Regions from separate parts of the Ramlibacter sp. 2FC genome, predicted to be linked through region 2. Evidence: predicted binding sites of a transcription regulator. Region 2 holds the regulator's gene; the other holds the start of a gene.
The links. The regulator FNR, encoded in region 2, switches genes on or off when oxygen is low (the NO sensors DNR and NnrR bind a similar motif). The targets are predictions, from matches to a motif close to TTGATNNNNATCAA.

Region 1 (14,201 bases), on a different contig from region 2:
CGCTTTCGCACCCTGCGGCCCGCGCCCTACAGCGGGCGCACGCCTCACATCCACCTCAAGGTCAGGCTGGGCCCGCGCGAGCTGCTGACCACCCAGGTCTACGTCGCGGGCGAAGCCGGCAACGCGCGCGACCTGCTGTGGCGCCGGCTCGACGAGGCGGGGCGCGCCGCGCTCACCGTGCCGTTCACACCCGGCGCGGATGGGCTCAGGGCCTTGTTCCCCATTGTGGTCGCGGCCTGAACGACGCGGCCGGGGCCGCGCTACGATGGGCCCATGAACGCCCATCTCACCATACTCACCGGCGCCTCGCGCGGCCTGGGGCTCGCCATGGCGCGGCAGCTGTTGCAGCCCGAGCGCACCCTGCTGTGCCTGTCGCGCCAGCTCAGCGAGGAGCTGGCGCAGGAGGCGCAGCGGCGCGGCGCTCCGCTGATCCAGTGGTCGCAGGACCTGGCCGAGGGCGCCGCAGCCGCCGAGAGCCTGTCGCAATGGCTGGCCGAGCAGCCAGCGCAGCGCTTCGCCACCGCCACGCTGATCAACAACGCCGGCGTCATTGCGCGCATCGCCCCGCTCAGCGAGGCCGACCCGGGGGCGCTGGCGGGCGCCCTGCGCGTGGGCCTGGAAGCGCCCATGCTGCTGGCCGCCGCCTTCCTGCACGCCACCGAACACTGGGCCGGCACGCGCAAGCTGCTCAACGTCTCTTCGGGCCTGGGCCGCCGCCCCATGGCCTCGCAGGCCGGCTACTGCGCGGCCAAGGCTGGCCTGGACCATTTCACGCGCTGCCTGGCGCTGGAGGAGGCGCTCAAGCCCCATGGCGCGCGCGTATGCTCCCTGGCGCCCGGCGTGATCGACACCGACATGCAGGTGCAGCTGCGCGGCGCCGACCCCGCCGCCTTCCCGGACCGGGACCGCTTCACCGGACTCAAGGCGGCCGGCCAGCTCAGCAGCCCCTCCGAAGCCGCCGCACGCGTGCTGGCCTACCTGGCGCGCCCGGATTTCGGCGCCGAACCGGTGGCCGACGTGCGCGACTGAAGACATGCCCCCACGCTTACCGCTTCGCGTGCTGCGCTGGGCTCGCGCAGCGTCCGTGCGCGCAGCTGTGCAGCGTAGCGAGCCCATGCCGGGCCTGCGCTATGCACGTTCCGAGGCATCACGCTTCGACCCGGCCCCGAGGGGGCCCAGGTCGGCTTGGGGCGGCCCGGCGCCGACCTGAGTACGCCCACCGACGGCCCGCGCAGCCGGCTCAATGCAGGGCCAGCACCGGTAGCTTGGTGTGGGCGAGCACGCGCTGGGTCTGGCTGCCGATCAGCAAGCGCTCGACCGCGCCCATGCCATGCGTGCCCATGACGATCAGGTCGGCCCCGGCCGTGTGGGCGGCCTCCAGGATGCCCTGATGAATGGGGTGCTCGCTGGACAGGATGCGGTGGCAGCGCACGCCGGCCTGCTGGGCCAGCTTCTCCGCAGCCTCCAGCCGGACCAGCGCGGCCTCGCGCGCCGAGTCCTGGCGCACGGTTTCCTCGGGCACATGGGCGCTGTCCGTGATGCCGCTGGGGAAACGCTCGATCACGGTCATGACGGTGACCTCGGCGCCCAGGGACTGCGCCAGCGCCACCCCCTGGCGCACCGCGCTCAGCGAGGTCTCGGACCCGTCGGTCGGCAAGAGAAGATGCTTGTACATGGCGACAGCTCCTGTAACCGGGTTGACAGCAGGTCAGCCCCCGGGCAATTCTGTCGTGCCATACTGAACCGTGTCAAATCGCCCGTGCAGCGCCTGCGGCGCGCCGGCCCACCGCTTTTCCTATCTGTTTTCAGGAGACATCCCATGACCCGTGAAGTCGTCGTCGTCAGCGCCGTGCGCACCGCCATCGGAACCTTTGGCGGCAGCCTCAAGGACCAGCCCCCCACCCAGCTCGGCGCCCTGGTGGTCAAGGAATCGCTGGCGCGCGCCGGCGTGGCCGGCCAGGACGTGGGCCATGTGGCCTTCGGCCATGTGGTCAACACCGAGCCGCGCGACATGTACCTCTCGCGCGTGGCCGCCATCGAGGGCGGCTGCGACCAAGGCACGCCGGCCTTCAACGTCAACCGCCTGTGCGGCTCTGGCCTGCAGGCCATTGTCTCGGCCAGCCAGGCCATCCTGCTGGGCGACTGCGAGGTCGCGATCGGCGCCGGCGCCGAATGCATGAGCCGCGCCCCCTACGCCAGCCTGTCCACGCGCTTTGGCGCGCGCATGGGCGACACCAAGATGGTGGACATGATGGTGGGTGCCCTGCACGACCCCTTCCACAACATCCACATGGGCGTGACGGCCGAGAACATCGCGGCCAAGTGGGGCATCACCCGCGAGGACCAGGACCGGCTGGCCGTGCAGAGCCACAACCGCGCCCAGAAGGCCACGGAAGCCGGCTACTTCAAGGAGCAGATCGTGCCGGTGATGCTCAAGAGCCGCAAGGGCGAGGTGGCCTACGCGACCGACGAGCATTTCCGCACCGACGCGACGCTGGAGGACATGGCCAAGCTCAAGCCGGTGTTCCTCAAGGAGAACGGCACGGTGACGGCGGGCAACGCCTCGGGCATCAACGACGCGGCGGCGGCCGTGGTGCTGATGGAAGCCGGCACGGCCAAGGCGCGCGGCCTGGCGCCCATGGCGCGCCTGGTGGCCTACGCGCATGCGGGCGTGGACCCCAAGTACATGGGCATAGGCCCGGTGCCGGCGACGCAGCTGGCGCTCAAGAAGGCGGGCCTGACGGTGAACGACCTGGACGTGGTGGAGGCCAACGAGGCCTTCGCGGCCCAGGCCTGCGCGGTGACCAAGGACTTGGGGCTGGACCCGGCCAAGGTCAACCCCAACGGCTCGGGCATCTCGCTGGGCCACCCGATAGGCGCCACCGGTGCGTTGATCACGGTGAAGGCCCTGCACGAGCTCAATCGCATCCAGGGCCGCTATGCGCTGGTGACCATGTGCATAGGCGGCGGCCAGGGCATCGCGGCGATCTTCGAGCGGGTCTGAGGGCGCTGCCTAGAATGGGGGCCTTCCGTTTCTTCTGAAGCCCCCATGATCCGCAAACTGCTCGCCTTCTTGACCCTGGCCCTGGCCGCCTTTGCGGCCCAGGCCCAGGCCTATCCCGCCAAGCCGATCCGCCTCATCGTGCCCTTCCCGCCCGGCGGCGGCACCGACATCCTCTCGCGCCTGGTCGCCAGCAAGCTGACCGAGGTGAACAAATGGACCGTGGTGGCCGACAACCGCGCCGGCGCGGGCGGCACCATAGGCATCGCCGAGGCCGTCAAGGCGGCGCCGACCGGCTACGAGATGGTGATGGGCCAGAAGGACAACCTGGTCGTCGCGCCCTGGCTGTACAAGAACATCAGCTACGAGCCGACGCGCGACCTGGTAGCCGTGGCCCATGTGGCCCACACGCCGGTGGTCATCGCCACCCACGCCAACTCGCGCTTCAAGACCCTGGCCGACGTGGTGAGCGCGGCGCGCGCGGCGCCCGACACCCTCACCTACGGCTCGCCCGGCAACGGCACCACCATCCACCTGGCCGGCGACCTGTTCGAGAAGGCCGCCAAGGTCAAGATCCGCCACGTGCCCTACAAGGGCTCGAACCCGGCGATGATGGACGCGCTGGCCGGCAACATCGACCTGCTGGTGTCCTCGGTGCCCTCGGCGCTGGGGCAGATCAAGTCCGGCAAGCTGCGCGCCCTGGCCGTGACCTCGGCGCGCCGCAGCAGCTCGCTGCCCGAGGTGCCCACGGTCGCCGAGTCGGGCTACAAGGACTTCGACGTCAGCACCTGGTACGGCCTGTTCATGCCGGCCGGCACGCCCAAGGACATCGTCGTCACGGTCAACGCCGAGGTCAACAAGCTGCTGGCCCAGCCCGATGTCAAGGCCGCGATCCATGCCCAGGGCGCCGAGCCGCGCGCCATGACACCCGAACAGTTCTCCAGCCTGCTCAAGAGCGACTACCTCAAGTGGAAGGGCATCGTCCAGACCTCGGGCGTGCAGATCGAGTAAGCGACTTCCGGCGCTGTGCGGCCGCGCCGCGCCAGCCGCACAGCACAACGGCTCCCCAGGGAGCCGTTGTCGTTTTCAATGGGCCTTGGGGGCCGGCCGGCGCGAGCTCAGTCGCGCACCACCAGCACCGGCAGCGTGGCATGGGCCAGCACGCGCTGGGCCACGCTGCCCAGCACCAGCTTTTCCAGGCCTCGGCGGCCGTGCGAGCCCATTACCACCAGGTCGGCACCAATGGCCGTGGCGGTCTCGAGGATGCCGCGCCAGGCGGTGTGCGACTCGACCACCCGCGTCTGCACCGCCAGCCCGTCGGATTCGAGCTGCTCGCGCGCGGCCTTGATGGCATCGTTGGCCTCGGCCGTGGCTGCGTTCAGGTACTGCGCCTGGCCGTAGGCGAAGTCGGTGCCCACCCCGGTGAAGGGATAGGGGTCGATCACGTAGATCGCCGTCAGAGCGCTGCCGAAGGCCTTGGCCAGGCCGGCGGCCTTGGCCACCGCCTGCATCGAGGTGGGGGAACCGTCCACGGGAACCAGGATGTGCTTGAACATGATCGGACTCCTGTCAGTCAAACATAGCGCAGTGTCCTGCCGGAGCCGGCCAGCGTCAACCGGCCCGGATCAGGCCGCTTCATCCTGGAAGCCCCCGGCGCGCAGGGTCACGACCAGGGTGTCGCGGTGGCCGACCTCGGCGCCCAGCGGCTGGATAGGCGTGGACTCGTGGATCACGCGGACGTCGTCGAGCAGCAGCAGCGACCAGGGCTCGGTCAGCGTGAAGCGCTGCCCCTGCGGCCCCTGTGCGTCGAACACCCGGGTCTCGCCGCCCTTGATGCCCTCGCGCGAGACCAGGAACACCGCGACCAGGTCGACGCCGTCGCGGTGCGCGCCTTCGGGCGTGGGCCGGCCTATGCCGTCGGTGGTGTCGATGCGGAACTGGTGGGCCTCGACGAACCAGGGCTGCGCGCCGCGCAGGCCCGATGCCAGCTGGGCCAGCCAGCCGATCAGCTGCAGCCAGGCCGGCTGGCCTATGGTCGAGGCCAGCATGGGCTCGAACCAGCGCTGCATGCCGCCGTGCAAGGCGTTGTAGGCCAGCGGCTGCCAGTGCGCACGGTGCGGGGTGGTGGTGATGCGGTCGTCCTCGACCACGAAGCAGGCATGGCGGCGGCGCCGGTAGCGCCCGCCGTCCTTGAGGTACAGGTCGGGCGGCAGCAGCGCCCAGTCCTCGCCCAGGGCCAGCAGCTCGTCCAGGGCCACGCCGGCCAGGGCGGCCACGTCGCTGGCCGGCAGCACGGCGAAGCCCTGCTCGCGCAGTTGCGCCCCGAGGCGTGTGGGCGGCGTGAGCGGAGGCGGCAGCAGGGGTTCGGCCATGGCGGTTTGCAAGCTTGGGGTGACGGGGTGCCAAGCATAGCGCGTCGGCGCGCGCGGCCATTGCGCCAGGGCCTGACCTGGATCAAGAACGCGGGACGCTTGGCTGGCTAAGCTCCGGCCTCACCCTGACGGAGACTGGAAATGCCCCAACTTGAATGGTCCGACGCACTGGCGCTGGAGCTGCCGGCGATGGACGAGACGCACCGCGAGTTCGTCGACCTGCTGGCGCAGGTGGAGGCCGCCCCGGACGAGGGGCTGCTGGCGCATTGGCGCAGCCTGGTCGAGCACACCGACGCGCATTTCGGCCGCGAGGACCAGTGGATGCAGCAGACCCGCTTCGCCTCGTCCAACTGCCACAGCGTGCAGCACAAGGTGGTGCTGCAGGTGATGCGCGAGGGCCTGGCACGCGGCGAGGCCGGCGATCTGGCCCTGGTGCGGCAGATGGCGCAGGAGCTCGCGATCTGGTTTCCGCAGCACGCCCAGTCGATGGACGCGGCGCTGGCGCTGCACCTGCGCCGCGCGGGCTACGACCCCGAGACCGGCGAGATGCTGAACCCCCTGGCTTTGCCGCAGGAGATGATCCACGGCTGCGGCGGCGCCAGCTGCTCGGATCAGGCGGCCGAGCCGGCATGAGCGCGCGGCCTGCGTGTTCTTGGCCCGAGTGGTTGGCGACCTGGTCGGACAAGCTGTACCTCGAGCCCTGAAGCCGCCCGGCGCGGCCGGCTCAATCCTTGTCCTTGCCCTTTCCGTGGCCCTTGCCATGACCCTTGCCATGGCCATGGTCCCCATCGCGGTCCTGGCCGTGGTGGCGGCCGTCGTCGCGCTCGAAGCCATGCGATTCGCGCGGTCCGCGGTCATTGCCCCCCCGGCCGCCGCGCACGTACTTGCCGCGGCTGTCGACGTTGACGAAATACACGGGCTGGGCGCAGGCGTTGTACTTGCTGCAGTGCTTGGCCCAGTTCTTGGCATGGCCGGGCGGCACGTAGAGGTAGAGCGGCCGCTGGGGCACGCCGACCACCGGCCGCGCAATGATCATGGGCTGGGCATAGAGCACCGGCGGCGGCGGCGCATTGCCCAGGTCGATGCGGCCGTAGACGCCGGGCGCGAGCACCCCCTCCACCGTGGCGCTGATGTAGGTGTCGGCGGCCGAGGCGCTGCCGATGCCGGCCAGCGCCAGCAGGGCGGCGGCCACGAGACGAGGTGAGGCGAACATGGGAACTTCCTTTCGTTGTCAGACTTCGACAGGCTCAGTTTGTAACAAGCGCTGGCGCAATCGGTTGCGGGCTCCGGTGAAATCTGCAACAGAACGTATCGGAACGCAGGAAATCCGGCGGAATCGTGGCAAAAGTCACACGCTTTGAGCCCGGGCCGAGCCTGAGCAGGCATGGATGGACGCCGGCGATCGCGCAGCCGCGCCCCGGGCGCCGGCCGGCGCTCATGCGGAGCGGCTAAGCTTGGGGCCATGTTCAAGCCTCAACACCCTTTGCGGACCTGGATCACCGGCCTGCTGGCCGTGCTGCCGCTGGCGGCCACCGTGCTGCTGCTGGTCTGGACCCTGCAGTTCCTGTCGGCCTGGTTCGGCCCCGAAAGCCTGTTCGGCCTGTTCCTGACCCGCATCGGCCTGGGCGTGACCGAATCGCGGGTCGCCGGCTATCTGATCGGCATGCTGCTCTTGATGCTCAGCCTCTACGGCTTCGGCCTGCTGGTCGAGACCGGCCTGCAGCGCGGCCTGGCGCGCCTGGTCAACGCGCTGATGCATCGCATCCCCGTGGTGCGCACGGTCTACGACGTGCTGCGCAAGCTGGTGGCCCTGTTCGCCAAGCCGCAGCAGGAAGGCTTGAAGTCGATGAGCCCGGTGTGGCTGCATTTCGGCGGACGCGACGCCGCCGGCACCGTGGTGCTGGGCCTGCTGTCCACGCCCGAGCCGGTGCAGATCGGCGGGCGGGCCTGCCACGGCGTGCTGGTGCCCACGGCGCCGGTGCCGGTCGGCGGCGGCCTGATCTACGTGCCGGCCGAATGGGTGGAGCCGGCCGAGGTGGGCATGGAGGGCCTGACCAGCATCTACGTGTCCATGGGCGTGACCTCGGCGCAGTACATAGGGCGCACCGAACCGGCTGGCTGAGATCCTCAGGCGTCCTCGGCTTCCTGCAGCGCGCGCCACATCACCTTGCCGCTGCCGCTCTTTGGCAGGGCATCGACGAACTGCACCACGCGCGGTGCCTTGTAGACCGCCATGTGCTCGCGGCACCAGGCGATGAGTTCCTGCTCACCGAGCCGGCCGCGGTGGCCGGGGCGCAGTACGACCACGGCCTTGACCGATTCGCCGCGGTAGGTATCGCGGGTGGCGATCACGCAGGCTTCCTGGATCGCCGGATGACGGAACATCAGCGCCTCGACCTCGGCCGGCCAGACCTTGAAGCCGCTCGCATTGATCATGCGCTTCAGGCGGTCGGTCATGAAGAAGTAGCCGTCCTCGTCCACCCGCCCCATGTCGCCGGAGCGAAAAAAACGCTTGCCCTCGAGTTCGATGAAGGCCTGGTCCGTGGCCTCGGGGCGCTTCCAGTAACCCAGGAAGACCTCGGGGCCGCTGATGACGATCTCGCCCGATTCGCCCACCGGCAGCTCCTTCAGCGTGTCCGGGTCGATCACGCGCGCGTCGGTGCTCAGAAACGGGATGCCCAGGCATTGCTGCTTGGGCGCGTCGGGCGGGTTCATGTGCGAGGGCGCGGCGGTTTCGGTCAGGCCGTAGCCCTCGACGTAGCGCAGGCCGAACTGCTCGAGCAGGCGCTGGGCCACGGCCTGCGGCATGGCCGCCCCGCCGCCGCCGATGTGGACCAGGCTGGACAGCTCGTACTGTTCGAGATGCGGGCTGGCCAGCAGGTCTATCACCATGGTCGGGATGTTGGTCCAGTGGGTCACGCGCCAGCGCGAGATCAGGCGCCCGGCCAGCTCGCGGTCCCAGCGCGGCATCAGGACCAGGGTGGCGCCCAGGTAGATGCTGGCGTGCATCAGCGCCACCATGCCGGTGATGTGGAACATGGGCACCACTGCCAGCGTCACGTTCTCGGCTGTGCCGTTGGCCCAGACCGCGCTCGCGATGGCGTTGTGCATCAGCGTGGCATGGCTGTGCATGCAGCCCTTGGGCAGTCCGGTGGTGCCGCTGGTATAGGGCAGGACGGCCAGGTCGGCCGGCCCGGCGCTGGCCGCGGGCAGCGGCAGCGCCTCGGCCAGGGCCTCGGTCCAGGCCAGCACCTGCCCACCGTCCAGGCTGGGCAGCGCATGCCGCTGGCCCAGCCATTCGGCCCAGGCCGCGGGCGGCGCGTCCTCGCCCGCGGCCTGCCCGTCCATGACGTCGCCGAACTGGGTCACGATCAGCTGCGCCAGGCGCCCGGCGGGCGTCAGCGCGTCGCTCGCGCGCGCAAGCTCGGCCGCCAGGTCGCCGGTGGTGATGGCGACCCGGGCGTCGGGGTCGCTGATGCAATGCTTGAGCTCCTCGGCCCGGTTCATCGGGTTCACCGGCACCACCACGGCGTCGGCGCGCAGGATGGCGAAATGCGCGATCACCAGCTGGGGGCAGTTCTGCATGTTCAGCAGCACGCGGTCGCCCCGGCGCACGCCCAGCGCCACCAGGCGCGCGGCCAGCCGCTCGGCCTGCTGCAGCAGCTCGGCATAGGTCCACACCCGGCCGAAAAAGACCAGCGCCGCCTTGTCCGGGTAGCGCCTGGCGCTGACCGCCAGGTTGTCCCACAGCGACGTGGCGCAGGGCGTGAGGGCATGGGGCAGGCGTTTCGGCCAGAACCGGTGGTGCGCGCGCATGAAAGCATCTCCTCGGGGCTTTGCAGAACCGAGGCGGATGCTAGCCGGCCTGGCCCCGGACCGGGAGCCTGGACCTGTCACGCGCGTGACGGGTGGCGGCGGGGAAACCGCGCTCAGCGCACGGGCAGGAACACCTCGACCGTGGTGCCCTGGGCCGGGACCGAGCGCACCGCGATGCGGCCGCCCAGCAGCTCGACCAGCTCCTTGCACAGCGCCATGCCCAGGCCGCTGCCCTGCTCCCAGGCTACCGCCACCATGTGGAATTCCGAGTGGCGGAAGCGGTCGAACAGCCCCGCCATCTGCTCGGGCGTCATGCCCACGCCGGTGTCGACGACGCGGAACAGCCAGCCCTCGTCCTGCAGGCCGACCTCCAGGCCGACCCGGCCCTCGAGCGTGAACTTGACCGCGTTGTGCAGCAGGTTGCTGAGGATATGCATCAGCTTGATGCGGTCGGTGTGGATCTCGGCCGGCAGGTCCGGTGCATAGTCGACGCGGAAGGCCAGGCCCTTCTTCTCCGCCGCCTGGCGGTGCATGCCGGCCACCGCCTCGCAGAGGTCCCAGGGGTCGCACGGGCTGCGCGTGACCTCCATGCGACCCGCCTCGATCTTGGCCAGGTCCAGCATGGTGTTGACCAGCTCGTGCAGGTGCCGGGCACTCTTGTGGATCAGCTGGCCGTAGTTGGCTGCCTGCGCCGCGTCGGTGGACATGGCGACCAGCTCCGAGAAGCCCAGGATGCCGTTGAGCGGCGTGCGCAGCTCGTGCGAGACGCTGGCCAGGAAGCGCGACTTCATCTCGTTGGCCGAACTGGCCCTGCGCTGGCTCTCGTGCAGCTGTTGCGCGATGTCGTTGTTGCGCCGCAGGCCGCGCAGCATGTGGAAGGCCGCCGCGGCGGTGAAGGCGACGAACAGCCCGCCCAGCACCCAGGCCGCCAGGTGCAGGGCGCGCAGCTGCCCCAGCAGCACGGCGCTGTCGGTGCTGACGGCAACGATCAGCGGTGCGTTATCGAGCGACTCCAGGTGCCAGCTGCTGCCCTCCTGTAGCGCGCTGCGCGGCGTCTCGAACGCACCCGACAGCTTGCCCTGGCCCGACACGCGCAGCAGCGGCGAGCGCTTGACCTCCTGCAGGGAGATCAGCTGCGAGCCCACCCAGACGCGCGGCACGCCGTCCTCGCCGATCAGGCCGTAGCTGGCGCCGCCATCGGTCCTCAGGCCGGTGAAGAAATCGCCGATGAAACCGGGGTCCACGCTGGCCACCACCACGCCGACGAATCTGCCCGAATCCTTGAACACCGGACGGCTGAACTGCACGCTGGGCCGGCCCGACACCCGCCCGATCAGGGGCTTGCCGACGAACAGTCGGTCCTCGCTGCTGCCCAGGTGCACCTTGAAATGCTCGCGGTCGCCCAAGTAGATCGGGTTCACCCTGGGATCGATCGACGAGGCGGCGAGCCGCCCATGCGCGTCGATGATCGCGACCTGCACGATCATCTTCTTGAAGTTGGGAAAGGCCTCGCCCAGCGCCCACTGGTCGCGCAGCCCTCCCGTCTCCAGCCACTGGCGGCGCCCGGTCTTGAGCGTGTGGTCCACCAGGTCGAAGGCCGCCGTCGCGTGCAGCTTGAAGGCATGCGCCAGGTTCTGGTTCTGCAAGCGCACCCGCTCGGTCACCGAGCGCTGGCTGGCGACCACGAAATACGCGAGCGTGGCGCAGAACGCGATCGACACCAGGCAGGCCGCCAGTGCGACCAGGACCTGCACCCGGTCTATGCCCTGGCTCCGCACCAGCTGGCGCCAGCCCCCGGCCGCGGCGGGCGATGCCGTGGCGGGCCGGGCCGGGTCCCACTCCGAATCGATCGCGGTATCGTCCATGCGGTATTGTTGGTCTTGTTGCTTTGCGAAATGAATACCAGGTGGCGACTTTCCTCGGGAAAGCCACCAGCCCCCGCTCCAAGCCGGGCCTCGTCGTGCATCCATTGTTTCATCATTCCGCGAGGCGGGTTTGAGGAATGCGCCGATGAAAGTTGCCGGCATGCCTGCGAGCACCGAGGATTTTTGCGGCCCCCCCCATGCCGCAAAGCTGCTGGGCCTGTCCGTCGGCGCGGTGCAGCTCCTGGTCGAGATGCTGGACGGACTGCAGCAGTGGACAGGGCAGGCGCGCCGTCGCGTGCAGGCCGCAGCGACATAATCGGCCGCATGCATGCACGCCCTTCCCCCAGCGCCTGCGGCGCCATCACCCAGGTCGCCGGCATCGAAGTCGGCCACGACACCGACCCGCGCCGCCCCACCGGCTGCAGCGTGGTCTTGGCACGCGCCGGGGCGGTGGCCGGCGTGGACGTGCGTGGCGCCGCGCCCGGCACGCGCGAGACCGACCTGCTGGCCCCCGGCAACCTGGTCGAGCACGCGCATGCGGTGCTGTTGACGGGCGGCAGCGCCTTCGGCCTGGATGCCGCCGGCGGCGTGATGCGCTGGCTCGACGAACGCGGCATAGGCCTGGACGTGGGCGTGGCGCGCGTGCCCATCGTGCCGGCCGCCGTGCTGTTCGACCTGGCCGTGGGCGACGCCACCATACGCCCCGACGCCCAGGCCGGCTGGCGGGCCTGCGCCGCGGCCTCGCGCGCGCATCCGGCCGAGGGCTGCGTGGGCGCCGGCGCCGGCGCCACGGTGGGCAAGATGTTCGGCATGGCCCATGCCATGAAGGGCGGCATGGGCACGGCCTCGGTCACGCTGGACGGCGTGACCGTGGGCGCGCTGGTCGCCTGCAACGCGCTGGGCGACGTGGTCGACCCCGAGCGCGGCACGCCGGTCGCGGGCGCCCGCAGCGCCGACGGCCTGGCGCTGCGCGACACCCGGCTCGCCCTGCTGCGCGGCGAGTCGCCGGTGGCCCTGCGCGCGGGCACCAACACCACGATAGGCGTGATCGCCACCGACGCGCCGCTCGACAAGGCCCAGGCGCAGCGCCTGGCGCTGGCCGGGCACGACGGCCTGGCGCGCGCGATCAACCCGGTCCACACCCAGTCCGACGGCGACACGCTGTTCGCGCTCGCCACCGGCCTGGCCGGGCGCAGCCCCGGCATGACCGTGCTCGGCTTCATGGCGGCCGAGGCCGTGGCGCGCGCCACGCTGCGCGCCGTGCAGGCCGCGCAGGGCCTGCGCATCGGCGGCCTGTGGCTGCCGGCCGCGGCCGACCTGGGGGCCGCGCCATGAAGCCGCGCCAGGTCGCCGCCACCGCGCGCAACACCCTGCTCTCGCTGCGCGACCTGCTGGTCTCGGCCGGTCCGCTGGCGATCCTGGCCGTGGCGCTGCTGGTGCTGGCCTACTGGTGGCTGGACCCGGCGCCGCCGCGCCGCGTGCGCCTGGCCACCGGCCCGGCGCAAAGCGCCTACGCCGAGTTCGGCCAGCGCTACGCCAAGGCGCTGGCGGCCAACGGCATCGAGGTCGTGCTGGTGGAAAGCCAGGGCTCGCAGGCCAACCTGCAGCTGCTGCGCGAGGGCAAGGTGGACCTGGGCTTCGTGCAGGGCGGCAGCGGCGAGGCCCACACCGGGGACGACGAGCAGCCGCTGGTCTCGCTGGGCAGCCTGTTCGTCGAACCGGTCTGGCTGTTCTACCGCAAGGACGCGGCGCTGCAGCGCCAGCCCAACGGGCGGCTCGAACAGCTGGGCCAGCTGCGCGGCCTGCGCGTCAACGTCGGCACGGCGGGCAGCGGCGTGCCCAGCCTGATGGCCAAGCTGCTGGAGATCAACCGCATTCCCCCGGCCAGCCTTCGCCTCTCGCAGCGCGAGCAGACGCCGGCCACGGTGGACTTCCTGGCCGGCCGGCTGGACGTGCTGGTGTTCGCCTCGGCGCCCGAGGCGCTGATGGTGCAGATGCTGCTGCAGACGCCGGGCGTGGGCCTGATGGACTTCGCACAGAGCGAGGCCTACGCGCGCCGCCTGCCCTTTCTCACGCCCGTGCTGCTGCCGCGCGGCGTGGTCGACCTGGCGGCCGACCTGCCGCCGCGCGACGCGCGCCTGGTGGCCTCGACCACCGCCCTGCTGGCGCGCGAGGACACGCACCCGGCCCTGCTGCAGCTGTTCGCCCAGGCCGCCCAGGGCCTGCACGGCGCGGCCGGCTGGTTCAACCGCGCGCGCGAGTTCCCCAACCTCGCGCACAGCGAATACCCGATCGCCAGGGAGGCCGAGCGCACGGTCAAGGGCGGCCTGCCGCTGCTGCAGCGCTACCTGCCGTTCTGGCTGGCCAACCTGGTCGAGCGCATGTGGCTGGCGCTGGGCCTGATCGTCGCCATCCTGCTGCCGCTGTCGCGCATCGTGCCGCCGCTGTACGAGTTCCGCATCCGCTCGCGCGTGTTCCGCTGGTACGGCCGGCTGCGCGAGATCGAGGGCCGCCACGAGGCCGGCGAGGACACGCCGCAGGCCCTGGGCGAGGCCCTGGACACGCTGGAGCGGCAGGTGGAGAAGGTGATCGTGCCGCTGTCCTACGCCGACGAGCTGTATGCGCTGCGCAACCACATCCAGCTGGTGCGCGGCAAGCTGGTCAGGACCTGAGCCGCCCGGCAGCAGGCTGCGTTTTACGCCCGGCCGTGGCCTGGCCGGACCATGGCCTCACGGCAGGCGAGTGCCGTGAACCGGAAAGCGAGGGATGCGGCGAAGAAACAGCAGGTGGCCGTGATGCCGGCATCAGGCTGTGCCTGCGCGGCGGCGTCGCGGTGTCGTGGTCGAGGCCGATCGGATCGGTCATGGAGTTCACCACGCCTGCGCTGACGCAGGTCACGCACCGGCGGGCCGGGTTGCGTGCGGTGACGGGCATATAATTCAAATATTCTTTAGAATATAAGCATGATAAACGAGAAGAATAATCTTTACGAGCAGGTCACCCGCATTGGCAAGGCGGTGGCCAGCCCCAAGCGGCTGGAGCTCATCGAGCTGCTGTGCCAGGGCGAGAAAACGGTTGAGCTGCTAGCCGCGCAGGCGGGGATCGGCGTCAAGCTGGCCAGCGCCCATTTGAAGGAATTGCGGCTGG
Region 2 (14,201 bases):
CCGAGGCCTTAGCCCGCATCAAGCGCCAGCTCGACCCCGGCCAGCTGCTGAGCCCGCAGCGCATCGTCGACCCGCCACCCATGGACGATACGCGGCTGATGCGGTTTTCGCCCAGCTACCGCGTGATCCCGCTGCAGCCGGCGCTGGACTGGAGCGCCTGGAACGTGCAGAACGACCCGGTGACCGAGCGCACCAGCGCGCCGGGCACGGGCGGCGACCCGGCCCAGGGCTTGGCCAAGGCCGTGGAGATGTGCAACAACAACGGCCACTGCCGCAAGTTCGACGCCGGCACCATGTGCCCGAGCTACCGCGTCACGCGCGACGAACAGCACCTCACGCGCGGCCGCGCCAACACCCTGCGCCTGGCCCTGAGCGGCCAGCTCGGCCCCGAGGGCCTGACCAGCGAGGCCGTGCGCGAGGCGCTGGACCTCTGCGTGGGCTGCAAGGGCTGCAAGCGCGACTGCCCCACCGGCGTGGACATGGCCAGGATGAAACTGGAGTACCTGCACCAGGACAGGCAGAAGCATGGCCACAGTCTGCGCGACCGGCTGGTCGCCCAACTGCCCGATTACGCGCGCTGGGCCAGCCGGCTCGCGCCGCTGCTGAACCTGCGCAACCGCGTGCCGGCGCTGGCCCGCCTGGGCGAGCGCTGGCTCGGCATCTCGGCGCGGCGCAGCCTGCCGGCCTGGCAGCGCCGGACCTTCTTCAACGCCGCGCCGGCCAGCGCCACGCGCGAGCAGCTGCTGGCCGCCGAGCGTCCCGTGGTGCTGTTCGTCGACACCTTCAACGGCCATTTCGAGGACGAGAACGCGCGCGCGGCCCTGCGCGTGCTGCAGGCCGCCGGCTACACCGTGCATGTGGCAGCCAAGGACCAGGCCGGCGGCAGCCACCTGTGCTGCGGCCGCACCTACCTCGCCGGCGGCATGGTGGACCAGGCGCGCGCCAAGGCAGGCGAGCTGGTCGAGGCCCTGCGGCCCTTCGCCGAGCGCGGCATCGCGATCGTCGGCCTCGAGCCCTCCTGCCTGCTGACCCTGCGCGACGAGGCCCTGGCCCTGGGCCTGGGCGAGGCCGCGCAGACCGTGGCGGGCCAGGCCCTGCTGCTGGAGGAATTCCTGGCGCGCGAGGCCGCGGCGGGCCGGCTCGAGGACCTGCGCGCACGCCTGGCGCCGGCGACGCGGCCCATCCTGCTGCACGGCCATTGCCACCAGAAGGCCTTCGGCGCCGTGAGCCCCGTCCTCGAGGTGCTGCGGCTGATCCCCGATGCCAGGCCCGAGCTGATCGAGAGCAGCTGCTGCGGCATGGCCGGCAGCTTCGGCTACGAGGCCAGCCACTACGAGGTGTCGATGCAGATGGCCGAGCTCAGCCTGCTGCCCGCGCTGCGCGCGGCCCCCGACGCGCTGGTGGTGGCCGACGGCACGAGCTGCCGGCACCAGATCCACGATGGCGCCCAGCGCGAGGCCGTGCACGTGGCGCAGCTGCTGGCCCAGCACCTGGCCGGGTAGGGTGCCGCACCCCGGCGCTCAGGGGGTCAGGCACCAGGGCGCCTGGTCGTGAGCCAAGCCCATCCACAATGCCCAGCCCGAGCTCAGCGCCAGGGCCAAGCCGGCCAGGCGCACGCCCCAGGCGCCGCTGCCGCCGCCGCCCAGGCGCAGCCACAGCCAGGGGCCCAGCATCAGCGAGACGCTGCTGCCCAGCGCGAACGAGGCCATGGTCAGGGCGCCGTCCAGCACGCTGCCGCTGAGCGCCGCCACCAGCAGGGCCGAGTACAGCAGGCCGCAGGGCATGAAGGCCCAGAGCGCGCCCAGGGCCAGCGGCGCGCCGCGCCCCCAGGACGCGTGCAGGGCGCGCACGCGGCCCCAGAGCCGGCGCGCCGTGCCGTCCAGCCAGACCGGCTGGCGCGCCTGCCACAGCAGCAGCAGGCCCAGCGCCACGGCCGCCACGTGCAGCAGGCTCCACACGGGTCGGAGCACGGCCGTCTGCGTGGTCAGCCAGCCCAGGCCCTGCACCGAAGCCGCCGCCAGCCCGCCCAGGCCGGCATAGCCGGCCACGCGGCCCAGCTGAAACAGGCCCATGGCCGAGGCGCCGCGCTCACCGGCGGCCTTGCCTATGCCGGCGCAGGCTGCGCCGCACATGGCGATGCAGTGGGGCCCGCCCACCAGGCCCATGAGGCCGGCCGTGATCGCCAGGGATGTCTGCATGCAGGCGTTTTAAATGATCTTGGAAAAACGCGCGCGCGTGCGGTCGGCCTGCAGGTAGCGGTCGAACACCATGGCAACGGCGCGCACGAAGAACCAGCCCATGGGCGTGACCTGCAGGCTGGCCTCGCCGAGCTCGACCAGGCCCTGGTCCTGCAGCCCGCGCAGCGTCTCCAGCTCGGCCGCGAAATAGCTCCGGAAGTCGATCAGGTAGGCCAGCTCGATCGACTCGAACTGGAGCTGGCCCTGGCACATGATGGCCATGATCACGGCCCGGCGCACCAGGTCGTCGCGCGACAGGGCCAGGCCGCGCACCACGGGCAGACGCCCCTGGTCCAGCGCGTCGTAATACTCCTCCAGGGTCTTGGCGTTCTGGCTGTAGGTGGCGCCGACGCGGCCTATGGCCGACACGCCCAGGCCGATCAGGTCGCAGTCCGGCTGGGTGCTGTAGCCCTGGAAGTTGCGGTGCAGCCGGCCCTGGCGCTTGGCCACGGCCAGGGCGTCGCCCGGCAAGGCGAAATGGTCCATGCCCACGTAGACATAGCCGCCCTCGGGGAACACCGAGAGCGCGCTCGCCAGCATGGCCAGCTTGGCGGCCGGATGCGGCAACTCGGCCGCGAGGATGCGCCGCTGCGGCTTGAAGCGCTCGGGCAGGTGGGCGTAGGCATAGAGGGCGATGCGGTCGGGCCGCAATTGCACCACCTGGGCCAGGGTGCGATCGAAGGACTCGGGGGTCTGCTGGGGCAGGCCGTAGATCAGGTCCACGTTGACCGACTCGAAGTCCAGCCGGCGCGCGGCCTCGACCAGGGCGAACACCTGCTCGGCCGGCTGGATGCGGTGCACGGCCTTCTGCACCGCAGGGTCGAAGTCCTGCACGCCGAAGCTCAGGCGGTTGAAGCCCAGCTCGGCCAGCACGGCCAGGCGCGCCTCGTCGACCGTACGCGGGTCGATCTCGATCGAGTACTCGCCGCCCGGCGCCAGGTTGAAGCTGCGCCTGAGCATGGCCATCAGCTCGCGCAGCTCGGCGTCGCTCAGGAAGGTCGGGCTACCACCGCCCAGGTGCAGCTGGCTCAGGTTCTGCCCCACGCCCAGCTGCGCCGTGTGCAGGTCGATCTCGCGGCTCAGGTAGCGCAGGTAGGCCTCGCCGCGCTCGTGGTGCTTGGTGATGATCTTGTTGCAGGCGCAGTAGTAGCACAGCGACTCGCAGAACGGAACATGCACGTAGAGCGACAGCGGCAGCGCCATGGCCGCCGCGCCCGAGCGGCGCTGCACCAGCGCCTGGACATAGTCGGCCTCGCCGAAGGCCTCGACGAAGCGGTCGGCGGTCGGGTAGGAGGTGTAACGGGGCCCTGGCACGTCGTAGCGACGCAACAGCTCCGGCGTGATGACATGCCCCGTTGTATTGGTATCTTGCATGGTTCTTACTGTGCCGCCAGGTCGCTTCCGGTTCCTTGACATGGATCAACTTCCAGCCATGCGCTGCGAGCGACAATTTGAGGCATGTCAGAAAGGTTTTCCGCATGTCGGCCCGCCGGACGGCTCCGAAAGGGGTACCCTGCGAACCGTCCCTCGCGTCACCGCCCCGGATCCAACGCATGAACCCTCAAGCCATCAAAGTCGCCTGCTCCAACTGCAACCTGCGCGAGCTGTGCATGCCCATGGGCCTCAAGCCCGAGGAGCTGGACCGCATCGACGAGGTGGTGGCCACGCGCCGCAAGGTCAAGCGCGGGGCCATGCTGTTCTCCAACGGCGAGAAGTTCACGTCCCTGTACGCGATCCGCACCGGCTTCTTCAAGACCTGCATCGCCACCGAGGACGGACGCGACCAGGTCACGGGCTTCCAGATGGCCGGCGAGATCATCGGCCTCGATGGCATCGTGCACGACCACCACACCTGCGACGCGGTGGCGCTCGAGGATGCCGAGGTCTGCGTGATGCCCTTCGACCGCATCGAGGAGCTCTCGCGCGAGGTCACGGCACTGCAGAACCACGTGCACAAGATCATGAGCCGCGAGATCGTGCGCGAGCACGGCGTGATGCTGCTGCTGGGCAGCATGCGCGCCGAGGAGCGCCTGGCGGCCTTCCTGCTCAACCTGGTTCAGCGTCTGCATGCCCGCGGCTTCTCGCAGTCCGAGCTGATCCTGCGCATGACGCGCGAGGAGATCGGCAGCTACCTGGGCCTCAAGCTCGAGACCGTGAGCCGCACCTTCTCCAAGTTCGTCGAGGACGGCATCGTCGAGGTCAAGCAGCGCCATGTGCGCATCCTCGACACCGAGGCGCTCAAGCGCATCGTCAACAACCAGTCCTGCCAGTAAGGCGGGCTGCGCCCGCCCCTTCCGGCCCTCCAGACCTCAGCGGCAGCCTTCCTGCCTGGCACAGTCCTCGGGCCGTGCGTCCGGCGGCACCGGGCAGCGGTTCACCTCGAACGGCGAGAGCGAGAGCAGCGTGGTCAGCGCGCTCGAGGCCATGGTCATGAGCCAGAACACGAAGAAAGCCAGCGTGTAGACGCCCAGGCGCGACAACGCCAGCGGCTGGCCGAACCAGTGCAGGTCCTCGGGGTCGACCATGGCGAACACCAGCATCTCGAGCACGCCGGCCACCAGAAAGGCCGGCCAGGCGATCCACATCCAGCGTCTTGCGAGCATCTAGGCCTCCTTGTCGAGCCGGGCCTCAGGGCCGCGCCGCAGCCGGCTGGGCGGGCACGCCGGTGGCGGCATGGTTGCGCGCCTGCAGGGCCGGCGCCAGGGCGGCCTGCCCGGCCTGCTGGGCCGGCCCATGGCCGCCGATCACCGGGTCGGGCGTGCGCAGCGCCAGGAACAGGGTGACGAAGCCCGCCACCACCACGATGGCCGGTCCGGCGATCAGCAGCCAGACATGGCCGTGTTTCCACCAGGGTTGCGCTTGTCTGTCCTGCATGAGCACTCCTTACCTCGGAACCAGAAACACCGACTTCTCACTCACCTGCCCCGCGCCGTCCAGAGTCTTCACCTGGAACTGGATCGGGTGCGACCCGGCGGATGCCGCGCCGTAGGGCAGCTGCAGCCGCACCGGCAGCCACAGCGACTGGGTGGCCTCCACGGTCGCGCTGTCGCCGCTCACCACGGCGAGGCCGGGCAGGCCCTGGGCCGCGATGCTGAACTGCTGCTGGCGCTCGGTGGCGTTCATGATCTGCAGCCGGTAGACGTTCTCGATCCGCCCGCCGCTGACGATGCGCGCCAGCGCGGCGCGGTCGCGCACCACGTCGACCTTGAACGGCGTGCGCAGCCACAGGCTGGCCAGCAGGGCCAGGCTCACCGCGCCCAGGATGGCGGCATAGACCAGCACCCGCGGCCGGAAGACGCGGCGCAGCAGCTGCGCGCGCGTCCAGCCGCCGGCCACGGCGTTCTGCGTCGAATAGCGGATCAGCCCGCGCGGGTAGACCATCTTGTCCATCACGCTGTCGCAGACATCGACGCAGGCGGCGCAGCTGATGCATTCGTACTGCAGCCCCTTGCGGATGTCGATGCCGGTGGGGCAGACCTGCACGCACAGCGTGCAGTCTATGCAGTCGCCCAGGTTCAGCGCCTTCGGGTCGGCCTTGCGCGAGCGCGCGCCGCGCGGCTCGCCGCGCGCCTCGTCGTAGCTCACGATCAAGGTGTCGCGGTCGAACATCGCGCTCTGGAAGCGCGCGTAGGGGCACATGTACTTGCAGACCTGCTCGCGCAGGAAGCCGGCGTTGCCGTAGGTGGCGAAGCCGTAGAACAGGACCCAGAAGGTTTCCCAGGGCCCCGTGCCCAGCTGCAGGAAGGACTGGCCGAGCTCGCGGATCGGCGTGAAATAGCCGACGAAGCTGTAGCCGGTCCACAGCGAGAGTAGCACCCAGACCCCCTGCTTGCCGCCCTTGCGCGCCAGCTTGGAGGCCGACAGGGGCGCAGCGTCGAGCCGCATCCTGGCCTGGCGGTCGCCTTCGAGGTGCCGCTCGATCCAGAGGAAGAGCTCGGTGTAGACCGTCTGCGGGCAGGCGTAGCCGCACCACTGGCGGCCGGCCACGGCGGTGAACAGGAACAGCGCCATGGCCGAGATGATCAGCAGAGCCGCCAGGTAGATGAAGTCCTGCGGGTAGAGCACTAGGCCGAAGATGTAGAAACGCCGCAGGCCCAGATCGAACAGCACGGCCTGGCGCTGGCCCCACTCGAGCCAGGGCAGGCCGTAGAAGACCAGCTGGGTCAGGATCACCAGGCCCCAGCGCCAGCGTGCGAACAGGCCCGAGACGCTGCGCGGGTAGATCTTCTTTTGCGCCTCGTAGAGCGAGACCATCACCTCGTCGGCCGCGGGCGCGGCGACGATGGGGATGACCCGCGCAGTGGTCGTCCTCTGGTTGGGCTTCACGGGCTGCCCTTCTCAAGGTCTTGGCAAGCGCTACACCACGCGCCGCGGCAGGCGGTATCCGGCGGGGGCTCATACTGTGGCGGTCGGCGCGTTGCGCCGACTCCACTGCGATGCTCGCCGCCACACAAATCGCCCCCACCGGACACCGCCTGCCGCGGCAAAGTGACACCGCGGCGCTCGCTGCTAGTCCAGCGAAACGGGGAAATCGGCTGTGCGCCGGGGTCGCAACGGGCGCAGGGCAAGGCGCGCGCCGCAGCCAAGGCTGGCCGCCTTGGCAAGGTGCGCAACGCCGCCATGCGGTCGTTGCGACCCCGGCCCTGCGGGTGAGTGCCTGGCAGGGCCGCACTCGTCGTTGCCGTGCTCGCCGGGTGTCCAACCCGGCTGCGCCCGCCGCCTCGATTGCGGCCCTGCCAGGCACTCACGCACAGCCGATTTCCCCGTTTCGCTGGACTAGTGGCTCGCCAACCATGCCTCTGCAAAGGCGTGTGCGGGCAGGTCGCAGCGCGCCTTGAGGGCGCCGAGGAGCGCAGGTCTGGCGGCCGCGCGCGCAGCGCGCTTCGTGAACTGACTCGTCGCGCTTGTTTGAGCGGCGCGAGCGAAGCGAACAAAGCGAGTTGCGCGACGGGCCGCCAGACCGAGCACCGCAGGGAAGTCGCCGCGCAGCGGCGATCGCCCTCATTGAAGCGCTGCGGCCTGCCCGCGCACGCCTTTGCCGCGCGGTGCAGCGAACACGTCGAAAGGGACGGCTGCAAGGACACCCCCCTCAGGGCGCCCTGCGCGCGTTCTTGTTCGACAGGCCCCAGACATAGGCGGTCAGCACATGGATCTGGTCTTCGGTCAGCTTGCCGGCCTGGGCCGGCATCTGGTTGAGCTTGCCCTGGTTGATCATGGCGACGATGGCGTTCTCGCCCCAGCCATGCAGCCAGATGTCGTCGCTCAGGTTGGGCGCGCCCAGCGCGGGGTTGCCTTTGCCGTCCATGCCGTGGCAGGCCGCGCAGGCGCCGAACTTGGACTTGCCCAGGGCCGCGCGCAAGGAGTCGTGCGGGCTGCCGGACAGGCTCAGCACGTAGTGGGCCACGTTGCGCACGTCCTCGGGCGTGCCCACGGCGGCCGCCATGGGCGGCATGTTGCCGGCGCGGCCCTGGACCAGGGTTTCCTTGATCTTGTCGGGCGCACCGCCGTGCAGCCAGTCGCCATCGGCGAGGTTGGGGAAGCCCTTGCTGCCGCGCGCGTCGGCGCCATGGCACTGGGCGCAGTTGTTCATGAACAGGCGGTCGGCTATGGCCATGGCCTGGGCGTCGCGCGCCACGTCCTCGGGCTTCATGCCGGTGAAGCGCGCGTACAGCGGCGCCACCTCCTGGTTGCCCTTGGCCACCTCGGCCTGGTACTGGCCGGCCTGGCTCCAGCCGTATTTGCCGGCGAAGCTGCCCAAGCCCGGGTACATGGCCAGGTAGGCCAGCGAGAACACCACGGTGATGATGAACAGCCACACCCACCAGCGCGGCAGGGGGTTGTTCATCTCGCGCAGGTCGCCGTCCCAGACATGGCCCGTGGTGTTGTCGTTGGCGGTCATGGCCTTGGCCTTGCCGCTGAACCACAGCAGCAGCAGGCAGGCGATGATGCCGGCCAGGGTGATGCCCGCCACGTAGACCGACCAGAAGTTGCTGACGAAGTCGCTCATTGTTTTCCTTTGGATGTTCGGGCCTCAGTCCTGGCCGAAAGGCAGCCGGGCCGCCTCCTCGAAGCCCGCCTGGTTGCGGCGCGACCAGGCCCAGACGCAGATGCCAAGGAAGGCGATCAGGGCCGCCACGGTGACGGCGGAGCGCAGGGTGTTGATGTCCATGTTCTGTCCTTCGCGCGGCTTCACTTGCGGTGAATGCCCAGCACCTGCAGGTAGGCGATCACGGCGTCGAGCTCGCTCTTGCCCTGGACCTCCTCGGCCGCCTTGGCGATCTGCTCGTCGCTGTAGGGCGCGCCCAGGCTGCGCAGCCCCTTCATGTGGACCGGCAGCGCGGCCGCGTCGACGGTGGTCTTCTCCAGCCAGGGGTAGGATGGCATGTTGGACTCCGGCACCACGTCGCGCGGGTTGTTCAGGTGGATGCGGTGCCATTCGTCGCTGTAGCGCCCGCCCACGCGCGCCAGGTCGGGGCCGGTGCGCTTGCTGCCCCACTGGAAGGGGTGGTCGTAGACGAACTCGCCGGCCACCGAGTAAGGGCCGTAGCGCAGGGTCTCGGCGCGGAACGGCCGGATCATCTGCGAGTGGCAGTTGTAGCAGCCCTCGCGCACGTAGACGTCGCGCCCGGCGACCTGCAGCGCCGTGTAGGGCTTGAGGCCGGCGATCGGCTCGGTGGTGGACTTCTGGAAAAACAGCGGCACGATCTCGACCAGGCCGCCGATGGCGACCACGATCAGGATCAGCACGATCATCAGGAAGTTGTTGGTCTCGATCTTCTCGTGCGACAGACCGCCGCTGCTTGTCTGGTTGGCCATGGTGCGTGCTCCTCCTCAGGCATGGGCCGCAGCGGCCGGGATGGCCACGGCGACCGAGCGGCCGGCGGTGGCGGTCTTGACGGTGTTCCACAGCATGATCAGCATGCCGGCCAGGTACAGCAGGCCGCCGAGCAGGCGCAGCACGTAGAACGGGAAGGTCGCCTTGACCGACTCGACGAAGGTGTAGGTCAGCGTGCCGTCGGTATTGACCGCGCGCCACATCAGGCCCTGCATCACGCCGGCGATCCACATGGAGGCGATGTAGAGCACGATGCCTATGGTCGCGACCCAGAAGTGGACCTCGATGGCCTTGACGCTGTACATCTGCTTGCGGCCGAACAGGCGCGGCACCAGGTAGTACATGCTGCCCATGGTCACCAGGCCGACCCAGCCCAGGGCGCCCGAGTGCACGTGGCCCACGGTCCAGTCGGTGTAGTGCGACAACGCGTTGACGGTCTTGATCGACATCATCGGGCCTTCGAAGGTCGACATGCCGTAGAAGGACAGCGAGACGATCAGGAAGCGCAGGATGGGGTCGTCGCGCAGCTTGTGCCAGGCGCCCGACAGGGTCATGATGCCGTTGATCATGCCGCCCCAGCTGGGCGCCAGCAGGATCAGCGAGAACAGCATGCCGATCGACTGGGTCCAGTCGGGCAGCGCCGTGTAATGCAGGTGGTGCGGGCCGGCCCACATGTAGGTGAAGATCAGCGCCCAGAAGTGGACGATGGACAGGCGGTAGGAGTAGACCGGGCGCTCGGCCTGCTTGGGGATGAAGTAGTACATCATGCCCAGGAAGCCGGCCGTCAGGAAGAAGCCCACGGCGTTGTGGCCGTACCACCACTGGACCATGGCGTCCTGCACGCCGGCGTAGGCCGAGTAGGACTTCATGAAGCCGACCGGGATGGCGGCGCTGTTGACCAGGTGCAGCAGGGCCACGGCCAGGATGAAGGCGCCGAAGAACCAGTTGGCCACGTAGATGTGCCTGACCTTGCGCGTGCCCACGGTGCCGAAGAAGACCACGGCGTAGGCCACCCAGACCAGGGTGATCAGCAGGTCGATCGGCCACTCGAGCTCGGCGTACTCCTTGCCGCTGGTGTAGCCCAGCGGCAGCGAGACCGCGGCCAGCACGATCACCAGCTGCCAGCCCCAGAAGGTGAAGGCCGCCAGCTTCTCGCCGAACAGGCGCACGTGGCAGGTGCGCTGCACCACGTAGTAGGAGGCGGCGAACAGGCCGCAGCCGCCGAAGGCGAAGATCACGGCATTGGTGTGCAGCGGCCGCAGGCGGCCGTAGCTGAGCCAGGGAATGCCGAAATTGAGCTCCGGCCAGGTCAGCTGGGCGGCGATGATGACGCCGACCAGCATGCCGACCACGCCCCAGACCACGGTCATGACGGCGAACTGCCGCACGACGGTGTCGTTGTAGGTGCCGGCTCGCGCAGGGACAAAATTCATGCTTACCTCTCTAGTAACCCGGTCCGAGTGTCCCCGGACCTCGCCGCGCCGGCCTTGATGCAAATCAATCGTGCCGAAGAATCCGCTGGCCCTCGGCCTCGACGTCCTCGAACTGCCCCTGGTGGATGGCCCACCAGAGCCCACCGAGGATGAAGAACACCAGGACGACCGACAGCGGAATCAAGAGGAACAGGATGTCCATCAGGTCTTCTCCAGGGGCGCCGCCAGGCGCAGGGCGTTGAGCACCACGGCCAGCGAGCTCAGGGCCATGCCCAGGCCCGCCAGCCAGGCCGGCAGCCAGCCCGCCACCGCCAGCGGCACGCAGACCGCGTTGTAGAGCGCCGCCCAGGCCAGGTTCTGGCGCACCACGCGCAGCGTGCGGCGCGCCAGGGCCAGGGCCTGCGGCACCTCGGCCAGGCGCTCGCCCAGCACCACGAAGTCGGACTGCGCCTGGGCCAGCGGCACGGCCTGGCCGAAGGCGAACGAGACATGGGCGCCCGCCAGCACCGGGCCATCGTTCAGGCCGTCGCCGACCATGGCGACGCGGCGCCCACGGGCCTGGGCCGCTCGCAGGAAGTCCAGCTTGTCCTGCGGCGTGCAGCCGCCGCGCGCCTCGGTGATGCCGCTGCCCTGGGCCACGCGGGCCACGGCCTCGGCCCCGTCGCCCGACAGCAGGCTCACGGCCACGCCCTGGGCGCGCAAGGCGGCCACGGCGGTGGCGGCGTCGGGGCGCAGTTCCTCGCGCAGCTCGAAGCTGGCCAGCCAGCCTTGGTCGTCGCTCAGGCAGGCCTGGGGCGCGTCGCTGGCCGGCAACGCCACGCCGCAGAAAGCAGCCGAACCCAGGCGCAGGGACAGTGGCGCCTGGCCGGTGCGGCGCAGCGTGGCGGCCACGCCCTGGCCCGCCGCCTCCTGCAGGCCCTCGACGGTCCAGGCCCGGGCCTCGTCAGCCGCCTCGGACTCGCCGGCCGCCACCAGGGCGCGCGAGACTGGATGCAGCGACTGGCGACCCAGCGCCGCCGCCAGGCCCAGGGCCTGGCCGCGCGTGAGGCCGGGCCGCGTGCGCACCGCGCCCAGCACCAGGGCGTCGCGCGTCAGCGTGCCGGTTTTGTCGAACACCAGCTGGTCCACCGAGGCCAGGGCCTCCAGGGCCTGCAGGCGGCGCAGCAGCACGCCGCGGCGCGCCAGCTGGCCGGCACCGGCCAGCATGGCCGCCGGCGTGGCCAGCGACAGCGCGCAGGGGCAGGTCACGATCAGCACGGCCACCGCCACCATGAGGGCGCGGCCCGGGTCCTGCGGCCACCAGAAGGCCGCCGCCGCGCCCGCGGCCAGCAGCACGGCGATCAGGAAGGGCTTGGCGATGCGGTCGGCCAGCCGGGCCAGCTGCGGCTTGCTGGCCGAGGCGCTTTCCATCAGGGCCACGATCTGGGCGAAGCGCGTTTGCGCCCCGGTGCGCTCCACGCGCACCAGCACGGGGGCCGCCAGGTTGTGGCTGCCGGCGATCACGGCCGCGCCCTCGCCGCGCGGCAGCGGCCGCGACTCGCCGGTCAGCAGGGCCTCGTCGGCCAGGGTCTGGCCCTCGAGCACCGTGCCGTCGGCGGGAAAGGCCTCGCCCGGCAGCACGCGCACCACGTCGCCGGCCGCCAGGCGGCGCACTGCCACGCGCTCGAAGCGGCCGCCCGCGCCGCGCCGCTCCACGCTGTCGGGCAGGCGGTTCATCAGCGACTCCAGCGCGCCGGCCGTGCGGTCGCGCAGGCGCAGCTCCAGCCAGCGCCCGGTCAGCAGGAAGAACACGAACATGGTCAGCGAGTCGAAATAGACTTCGGCGCCGAACGGGCCGGCCGGCTCGAAGGTGGCCAGCGAGCTGACGGCGAAGGTGATGCCCATGCCCAGCGCCACCGGCAGGTCCATGCTCACGCGGCGCTGGCGCAGGTCGCGCCAGGCGCTGGCGAAGAAGGGCGCGCAGGAGAACAGCAGCACCGGCAGCGTCAGCACCCAGGAGGCCCAGCGCAGCAGGCCCTGCATGTCGGGCGTGATCTCGCCGGGCTCGGCCACATAGGCCGGCGTGGCGTACATCATGACCTGCATCATGCACAGGCCCGCCACGCCCCAGCGCCACAGCGCGCGCCGGGACTCGGCGCGGCGCCGCTCGCCGGCCAGGGCATCGTTGGCCGGCACCGCGCTGTAGCCCGCCGCGCGCACCGCCTGCATCCAGCGCGAGGGCCGGGTCTCGGCCTCGCTCCAGACGATGGTTCCGCGCCGGCTCGCGGCACTGACCTCGGCCGCGCGCACGCCGGGCACCGCGCGCAGCGCGTCCTCCAGGGTGACGGCGCAGGCCGCGCAGTGCATGCCCTCGAACACCACGCGCGAGGTCCAGTCGCCCGGCCGGCCCTGCAGCGGCTGGCTGAAGGCCGGCCACTCCTGGGGATCGTCGAGCACGGCCAGCTCAGACGATTCGGCCGCCACGGCGCCCTCGGTTCCGGCGCCGAACAGGCCGGGGGGGCTGGGGGCTGGCAGGGCGGCGCTTTCCATCATCGGCGACAGCTTAGCGAAACCACTGGCGATTGCCTTGATTTGCATCAAGCCGCAAGTTGCCGTAAAAGCTACCCTGAGCATTCCATCAACAAAAGGAGAACAGCATGTACAAGCGCATCCTCGTCGCCACGGACGGCTCCACGCTCTCGAAAAAGGCTGTCAGCAGCGCCATTGCGCTGGCCGCGCTGTCTGGCGCCGAGCTCGTCGCGCTGAAGGTGATTCCCCGCTACCCGCAGAGCTATTTCGAGGGCTCGATCCCGCTGTCAGCCCAGGACGTGGCGCGCGTGGAGCAGCAGTGGGCCGAGGATGGGCAGGCGGTGGTGGATGCCGTCAAGAAGGCCGGTGAGGCCAAGGGCGTGAAGGTCAAGGCGCTGACGGCCAAGTCGGACGTGGTGTCGGACGCGCTGATCGCGGCGGCCAAGAAGCACAGCGTGGACCTGATCGTCATGGCCTCGCACGGCCGCAAGGGCATCAAGCGCCTGCTGCTGGGCAGCGAGACCCAGCAGGTGCTCACGCACTCGCACGTGCCGGTGCTGGTGCTGCGCTGAGCGCTCGCCCACCGCGCGGCGGGCCGCAAGCAAAAAGCCCGGACCTGGCCGGGCTTCGGTCTTGGGCGACGGCCCGGCTCAGGCGAACAAGGCCTTGTACTGCTCGCGCAGCAGGTTCTTCTGCACCTTGCCCATGGTGTTGCGCGGCAGCTCCTCGACCACGAAACAGCGCTTGGGAATCTTGAAGTTGGCCAGCCGGGACTTGAGCTCGGCGATCACGCGCTCCGGCTCCAGCCCGGTGCCGGCCTTGGGGATGACCACCGCCACCCCCACCTCGCCGAAATCCGGGTGCGGCACGCCGACCAGTGCGCTCTCGGCCACACCGGGCATCTCGTTGATGTAGCCCTCGATCTCGGCCGGGTAGACGTTGTAGCCGCCGGAGATGATCAGGTCCTTGCTGCGGCCGACGATGCAGACATAGCCGTGCTCGTCGACCCGGCCCACGTCGCCGGTCTTGAAGAAGCCGTCGGCGGTGAACTCCTCGGCCGTCTTCTCGGGCATGCGCCAGTAGCCCTTGAACACGTTGGGCCCCTTGACCTCGATGCCGCCGATCTCGCCCGCGGGCAGGGGCCGGCCGTCCTCGCCCACCACGCGCAGGCTCACGCCCGGCAGCGGG

Region 1: the regulator FNR is predicted to act here: its motif matches at 5,446-5,459, upstream of FFS10_RS17535 (hemerythrin domain-containing protein).

Annotation. Positions count from the first base shown of each region.
Region 1 is NZ_SCMM01000045.1:19,267-33,467, forward strand. Features, by position in the region: gene FFS10_RS17500 (dioxygenase family protein) at 1-240, shown strand, start outside; gene FFS10_RS17505 (SDR family NAD(P)-dependent oxidoreductase) at 274-1,029, shown strand; gene FFS10_RS17510 (universal stress protein) at 1,241-1,675, opposite strand; gene bktB (beta-ketothiolase BktB) at 1,820-3,004, shown strand; gene FFS10_RS17520 (Bug family tripartite tricarboxylate transporter substrate binding protein) at 3,050-4,012, shown strand; gene FFS10_RS17525 (universal stress protein) at 4,120-4,557, opposite strand; gene FFS10_RS17530 (2OG-Fe dioxygenase family protein) at 4,627-5,373, opposite strand; gene FFS10_RS17535 (hemerythrin domain-containing protein) at 5,515-6,006, shown strand; gene FFS10_RS17540 (hypothetical protein) at 6,098-6,586, opposite strand; gene FFS10_RS17545 (DUF502 domain-containing protein) at 6,836-7,495, shown strand; gene FFS10_RS17550 (long-chain fatty acid--CoA ligase) at 7,501-9,189, opposite strand; gene FFS10_RS17555 (cache domain-containing sensor histidine kinase) at 9,303-11,054, opposite strand; gene FFS10_RS23035 (hypothetical protein) at 11,200-11,370, shown strand; gene FFS10_RS17560 (P1 family peptidase) at 11,379-12,389, shown strand; gene FFS10_RS17565 (TAXI family TRAP transporter solute-binding subunit) at 12,386-13,726, shown strand; gene FFS10_RS17570 (ArsR/SmtB family transcription factor) at 14,018-14,201, shown strand, end outside.
Region 2 is NZ_SCMM01000053.1:1,580-15,780, forward strand. Features, by position in the region: gene FFS10_RS18795 (FAD-binding and (Fe-S)-binding domain-containing protein) at 1-1,502, shown strand, start outside; gene FFS10_RS18800 (sulfite exporter TauE/SafE family protein) at 1,521-2,198, opposite strand; gene hemN (oxygen-independent coproporphyrinogen III oxidase) at 2,208-3,611, opposite strand; gene fnr (fumarate/nitrate reduction transcriptional regulator Fnr) at 3,791-4,510, shown strand; gene FFS10_RS18815 (hypothetical protein) at 4,547-4,840, opposite strand; gene FFS10_RS18820 (nitrogen fixation protein FixH) at 4,866-5,111, opposite strand; gene ccoG (cytochrome c oxidase accessory protein CcoG) at 5,121-6,563, opposite strand; gene ccoP (cytochrome-c oxidase, cbb3-type subunit III) at 7,327-8,244, opposite strand; gene FFS10_RS18835 (cbb3-type cytochrome oxidase subunit 3) at 8,269-8,406, opposite strand; gene ccoO (cytochrome-c oxidase, cbb3-type subunit II) at 8,427-9,053, opposite strand; gene ccoN (cytochrome-c oxidase, cbb3-type subunit I) at 9,069-10,505, opposite strand; gene ccoS (cbb3-type cytochrome oxidase assembly protein CcoS) at 10,570-10,707, opposite strand; gene FFS10_RS18855 (heavy metal translocating P-type ATPase) at 10,707-13,034, opposite strand; gene FFS10_RS18860 (universal stress protein) at 13,142-13,585, shown strand; gene FFS10_RS18865 (malonate--CoA ligase) at 13,664-14,201, opposite strand, start outside.